Regions from separate parts of the uncultured Albimonas sp. genome, predicted to be linked through region 2. Evidence: riboswitches for the same ligand, from Rfam matches in the RefSeq annotation. Region 2 holds a riboswitch; the other holds the start of a gene.
The links. A riboswitch is a leader RNA that binds a small molecule or an ion and turns the genes downstream of it on or off. The one in region 2 is predicted to bind thiamine pyrophosphate.
Positions count from the first base shown of each region.

Region 1: it holds a riboswitch for thiamine pyrophosphate, as region 2 does, so the genes downstream of both, thiM (hydroxyethylthiazole kinase) here and AAC134_RS13305 (ABC transporter substrate-binding protein) in region 2, are expected to answer to the same signal.

Region 1 covers NZ_CAXBOD010000015.1:35,121-38,319, reverse strand. The annotation lists gene AAC134_RS09910 (MurR/RpiR family transcriptional regulator) at 356-1,186, shown strand; TPP riboswitch at 1,236-1,326, shown strand; gene thiM (hydroxyethylthiazole kinase) at 1,375-2,181, shown strand; gene thiE (thiamine phosphate synthase) at 2,178-2,810, shown strand; gene thiD (bifunctional hydroxymethylpyrimidine kinase/phosphomethylpyrimidine kinase) at 2,852-3,199, shown strand, end outside.
Region 2 covers NZ_CAXBOD010000026.1:26,056-29,254, reverse strand. The annotation lists gene AAC134_RS13310 (ATP-binding cassette domain-containing protein) at 1-323, opposite strand, end outside; gene AAC134_RS13305 (ABC transporter substrate-binding protein) at 324-1,283, opposite strand; TPP riboswitch at 1,379-1,487, opposite strand; gene dksA (RNA polymerase-binding protein DksA) at 1,763-2,185, opposite strand; gene AAC134_RS13295 (MoxR family ATPase) at 2,615-3,199, shown strand, end outside.

The DNA of each region.
Region 1 (3,199 bases), on a different contig from region 2:
GGGACGCCCGGCGCCGATCCTGCGGGTGAGAACGCCGCCGGGCCTGGGAAAGCCCTCCGCGGCCGGGGCGCCGTTGCGTCCCCCTCCGCATCTGCGCCCTTTCAAGCTACGCGGGCGCGCAGATCCCCGATGGGCAAGCTACCGGTTTCCTTGGCTCGGAACGTCTGGGGTGGCGGTCCGAGCCGTCGGGGGTCTGCAGTTCGAGGCGGGTCTGGGGCCGCCGCGAACCTTGAAAGCAGGATGAAACTGATCTTTCATCTCGTCAATGGGAATGAAACCGCCCTTTCAAAGCGAATCGACTCCCGCGGCGCCCGCGACGCGGGAACCCCCTCCGGCCGCCGGCGCCGAATCCTCGTTGATCCAGCGCATCCATCGCGTCTACGCGGCTCTGCCCGACGGCGAGCGCAGCGCCGTCGACCTGGTGCTCGAGGGCCCCGGAGAGCTCGCTCTGTGGTCGGCGGCCGAGCTCGCCTCGCGCGCCGGCGTCTCCGCGCCCACCGTCTCGCGGCTGTTCCGCCGGCTCGGATACGCCTCCTACGACGAGGCGCGTCGCGACTCGCGCGCGCTGCGGGCGGCGGGATCTCCCCTCTATCGGGGCGATCCGATCCCGGGCGGCGCGGAGGCCGACGGCGTGCTCGCCCGCCACCAGGCCGCCGAGATCGCCGCGCTGGAGACCACGTTCGCGCGCCTCGACCCGCGCGAGGCCACCGCCGCCGCGCACCGGCTGGCGACGGCGCCGCGGATGCGGGTGGCAGGCTTCCGCAACAGCTATTTCGTGGCCGAGTATGCGCGGATGCTGTTCAGCCAGATCCGGCCCGACGTGCAGCTGCTCAACTGGAGCGGGCAGACCGCCGCCGAGTCGCTGGGCGACGTGGGCCCCGAGGACGCCGTGCTGCTGATCGACCTGCGCCGCCGTCCCGCGGGGTTCGCGACCTTCGCAGGGACCCTGGCCGAGACCGGCGCCGACGTGGTCGCCATCTCGGACTCCTCGACGCGCCCCGGCGCGGGCGAGTCGTGGACGCTCGCCTGCGCCGTGAACACGCCCCAGACCTTCGACGCGCCCGGCCCGGCCTTCGCCCTCGTGCGGCTGCTGGCCTGCGAGGCGATGCTGCGCCTCGGCCCCGCCGCCCGCCGCCGCATCGAGCGGATCGAGCAGCTTCACGACTCCCTCTCCGACCTCGCCTGACCGCGCCCGCGCCTTGCATCCTCCCGCGCCGGCGGTCTAGCGTCCGCCCCAGACGCGACAGGGGCGCCCGTCAGGGCTGAGACGCACCCTTGGAACCTGATCCGGATCGCACCGGCGGAGGGAGTCGCGACGGGACCGCCCCTCGCCGTCCCGCCGCGCCCTCCCCGCCGACCTTGGGAGGACCGACCATGAGCCAGACCGCAGACCTGACGCCCGGCGCTCGCCTCGCGGCCATGCGCGCGGGCGCGCCGCTGGTTCACAACATCACCAACTACGTGGCGATGAACGTGATGGCCAACGCGCTGCTGGCCGCCGGCGCCTCGCCCGCCATGGTCCACGCGCGCGAGGAGGCGGCGGGCTTTGCCGCCATCGCCGCCGCGCTGACCGTGAACATCGGCACCCTGTCCCCGCCCTGGGCCGAGGCGATGGAGGCCGCCGCAGCCTCGGCCGTCGCCCACGGCAAGCCCTGGGTCCTCGACCCCGTCGCCGTCTTCGCCTCCCCCTACCGGACCGAGGTCTGCGCCCGCCTCGTCGCGCTCAGCCCCACCGTGATCCGGGGCAACGCCTCCGAGATCCTGGCGCTCGCCGGCGGGACCGCGGGGGCGGCCGGGGCCGACGCGGGCGACGAGGTCTCGGCGGCCGAGGCCGGCGCGCGCGCCCTCGCCCTGCGCAGCGGCGCGGTGGTGGCGGTGACCGGCCCGGTCGACTTCCTCACCGACGGGAGCCGCGCGTTCCGGGTGGCCAACGGCCATGCGCTGATGCCGAAGGTCACCGCGCTCGGCTGCTCGCTGACCGGCGTGGTCGCGGCCTTCGTGGCCACCGGCGAGGACCCGCTGGCCGCCACCGCCGCCGCGCTGGCCTTCTACGGCCTCGCCGGAGAGCGCGCGGCGACGGGCGCGGCCGGCCCCGGCAGCTTCGCCGTCGCCTTCATCGACGCGCTGCATGCGCTGAGCCCCGCCGACCTCGACGCCGGCGCGCGGATCGAGACCGCATGACCCGGCCGCCCTTCGACCCGCGCCTCTGCCTCGTCACCGACCCCTCGGCCCCCGCCGGGGTGGTCGAGACCGCCGTAGCCGCCGCCCGCGGCGGCGCGGCCCTGATCCAGCTGCGCGACAAGACCGCCCCCGACGCCGAACTGCTGGCGACCGCCCGCGCCCTGCGCGAGGCGCTCGGCCCCTTCCCCCACGCCCGCCTGCTGATTAACGACCGCCCCGACATCGCGCTCGAGGCCGGCGCCCACGGCGCCCACGTCGGCCAGACCGACGCAGAAATCGCCGAGGCGCGCCGCATTCTCGGTCCCAACGCGATCCTGGGCCTGTCGATCGAGAATCCCGCGCAGCTTGCCGACGTCGACTGGTCGGCCGTCGACTACATCGGCGCCGGCCCGGTCTTCGCCACGCCCAGCAAGACCGACGCCGCTCCGCCGATTGGCTTCGAGGGCCTCGCGGTTCTGGCCGCCGGCGCCCCGGTCCCCACACTCGCCATCGGCCGGATGACCGCCGCGCATGCCGGCGCCGCCCGTCGCGCCGGCGCCGCCGGCCTCGCCGTGGTCTCCGCCCTCTGCGCCGCGCAGGACCCGCAGGCCGCCGCCCGCGCCATCCTCGCCGCCTGGGACGCCGGCTGATCGCCGCGCGCCCCCGACCTCTCTGGCCAAGGAAATCCCCCATGCCCCGCGCCGTTCCCAACATCCTGTCGATCGCCGGCTCCGACCCCTCGGGCGGGGCCGGGATCCAGGCCGACCTGAAGACGATCTCGGCGCTCGGCGGCTACGCCATGGCCGCGCTGACCGGCCTGACCGTGCAGAACACCCGCGGCGTGCGCGACCTGCACATGCTGCCCCCCGCCTTCGTCGCGGCCCAGGTCGAGGCGGTGTTCGACGACGTCCCCGTCGATGCGGTCAAACTCGGCATGCTCGGCGCGCCCGAGGTGGTCCAGGCGGTGGCCGGGGTCCTCGCCGCGCGTCGTCCGCCCGTGGTGGTGCTCGATCCGGTGATGGTCGCCAAGGGCGGCGCC
Region 2 (3,199 bases):
CGCTCGCGGCGCAGGCGGGCGCCCAGCACCACGTTCTCGCTCACGCTCAGCCAGGGCAGCAGCAGGTCGCTCTGCGCCATCCACGAGACCCGGCCGTCGAGCGGGCGGCCGGCGTCGTCGCTCGCCTCGCCCGCAAAACCCACCCCCGTGGGCAGGCCCGCCAGCAGCCGCAGCAGCGTGGACTTGCCCACGCCCGAAGGGCCCAGCAGGCAGGTCCAGCGGCCGGCGGGCGCCGAGAGCGTGAGCGGGGGCAGCGGCGGGCCGCCCCCCTCGCCGGGAACCAGGTCCAGCCGACCGGTCAGGCGCAGGCCGGGAGGGTGCATTCACTCGGCCGGCGCGGCGGTGACGTCGATCGCGAACCGCTCGACCGGCCAGGCCTCGTCGATCAGCCCGGCCTCGGCCAGGAACGCCTCGAACGTCGCCCAGCGGCCGGCCGAGAAGGCGGCGGGGCGCAGGGCGAAGCGGGGGATGGTGTCGGCCCAGGCTTTCTCGTTCAGCTCGTCGCGCAACTCGGCCGAGGAGCCGGCGAAGATCTCCCAGCTTTCCTGAGGGTGGTTGACGATGAACTGGGTGCCCCGCTCGATCGCGTGCAGGAAGCGGGCGATGACCTCGCGGTCCATGGTCTGGGGGTTGGCGAGGAAGATCAGTTCGTCATAGGCGGGCAGCCCCTCCTCCTCGAGGTAGAAGCATTTGCCGGGCCGGCCCTCGATCTCCATCTGGTTGAGCTCGAAGTTGCGGAAGGCGCCGATCACCGCGTCGACCTGTCCGGACATGACGGCGGGCGACAGCGACCAGTTGACGTTGACCAGCTCCACGTCGTCGAGCGTCAGGCCCGCCTTGCCGAGCACCGCGGTCAGCAGCGCCTCCTCGACGCCGGCGACCGAGTAGCCGATCTTGCCGCCCTTGAGGTCCGCGACCTCCCGGATCGGGCCGTCGGCCATCACCAGCAGGCAGTTCAGCGGCGTGGCGACCAGCGTGCCGACGCGGACCAGCGGCAGCCCCTCGTGCACCTGAAGGTGAAGCTGGGGCTGGTAGCCCACCCCGATGTCGGCGCGCCCCGCGGCGGTCATCTTGGGCGGATCGGAGGGATCGGCGGGGGCCACGATCTCGACCTCCAGCCCCTCCTCGGCGAACCAGCCCTTCTCCTGGGCCACGACGATCGGGCCGTGGTCGGGGTTCACGAACCAGTCGAGCACCAGGGTCAGCTTCTCCTGCGCCGCGGCCGGCGCGGCGGAGAGGGCGAGCGCGGCGAGCGCGGCGGAAAGCGCGGAGGATCGGAGCATGTCGGGCCTCGTCCGGGCGCCGCCGGCGGCGACGCGGTTGCACCACCGGGACGGGCTGACGGAGGCGAGACGGCGGACGCAGGGCGGCCAAGGGCGCGCGCGTCGGATCCGTTTCCCTTCGCCGGCATGACCCGGATCAGGTTCGACGGGTCGATGCGCTCGACGCACCTCTCAGCCCCTGCTGGGACCCCCCGACGGATGCGCCCGAGCTAACGCGCCCTGCCCCGCGCTGTCAACGCGCCCGGCGAGGCGCGGCGCCGACGACCGTTTCACGGCGGCACAGTTTTGCTTTTCACATCGCGCCCGGCGCATGTATATTATTGACGTTACGTCGCCTTGGGCAGGCGATCCGGTTCGAATCGCCCCGCCGCCGCGCCCCTCGGGTTGCGGGGGCGATACTCGACTGCCCGAACGCAAGAAGCCGGCCCGTCGCCGGGCCGGCCTCTCGATCTCCCGTGCGCTGCGAAGCGGGAGGAGGATCAATCGTCGCGATAGACCTTTTCGCGACGCTCGTGCATCTCCTGCGCGGCGAGGCTCAGCGTCGCGATCGGGCGCGCGTCCAGCCGTTTCAGGCTGATCGGATCGCCGGTCACGTTGCAGTAGCCGTAGGAGCCGTCCTCGATCCGGCGCAGGGCCGCATCGATCTTGGAGATCAGCTTGCGCTGGCGGTCCCGGGTGCGCAGCTCGAGGCTGCGGTCGGTCTCGGCCGAGGCGCGGTCTGCGATGTCGGGAACGGACTGGCCGCTTTCCTGCAGTCCCTCGAGGGTGCTGCGGCTTTCGGCCAGGATGCTTTCTTTCCAGTCGGTCAGTTTGCGGCGGAAGTATTCCCGCTGCCGAGGATTCATGAACGGTTCGTCCTCGGACGGAAAATACTCGGCCTCAAGCACGATTTCGGACTTCATCGCCAGGCACCTCGATGCTCGTCTTGCCACCCCGTGGCGACCCGGGCAGGAGCTGGCGGCCTCCTCACCCGACGCGCCGCAGCGTCTGCCGGAGGGCCTGTCGCGCCACGCTCCTCGCGTCGCCGCGGCTTCGTATAGACCCGGGTCACGATTAAGTCACGCGAAAGGTTCGTTACCGACACGCGTTGCAGTCGTTGCTCTTTCTTTCGGCGCCCTGCCGCAAAGGTCCGCACATTTCTGCGGCGCCCGATCCCCTCGGGGCGCGCCCCGACGCGGCGGAACCGCGCGAGGGCGCCTCGCCCTTGCCCATACCCGCCCGTATGTGCAACCAATCCCGTGAGGCGTCCCGACCGCCAGACGGAACGCTCCGGTCAGGAGCGACGTCGGCGGCGGACGCGGGAGAAACGCACCGGGGAGCGGCCGAGGCCCATGAAGTTCGAAGGCACGCGCGACTACGTCGCCACCGAGGACCTGAAAATCGCGGTGAACGCCGCCATCACGCTGGAGCGCCCGCTGCTGGTCAAGGGCGAGCCCGGCACCGGCAAGACCGAGCTCGCGCGGCAGGTGGCCGCCTCGCTCGACCTGCCGATCATCGAGTGGAACATCAAGTCCACCACCAAGGCCCAGCAGGGCCTTTACGAATACGACGCGGTCAGCCGCCTGCGCGATTCCCAGCTCGGCGACGAGCGGGTGCGCGACGTGGCCAACTACATCAAGCAGGGCAAGCTGTGGGAGGCGTTCGACGCCGAGCAGAAGGTCGTGCTGCTGATCGACGAGATCGACAAGGCCGACATCGAGTTCCCGAACGACCTCCTCCAGGAGCTCGATCGCATGGAATTCTACGTCTACGAGACCGGCCGCATGGTGAAGGCGAAGGTCCGCCCGATCGTGCTGATCACCTCGAACAACGAGAAGGAACTGCCCGACGCCTTCCTGCGCCGCTGCTTCTTCCACTACATCCAGTTCCCCGACGCCGAGACGATGGCGCAGATCGTCAAGGTTCACTTCCCCGAC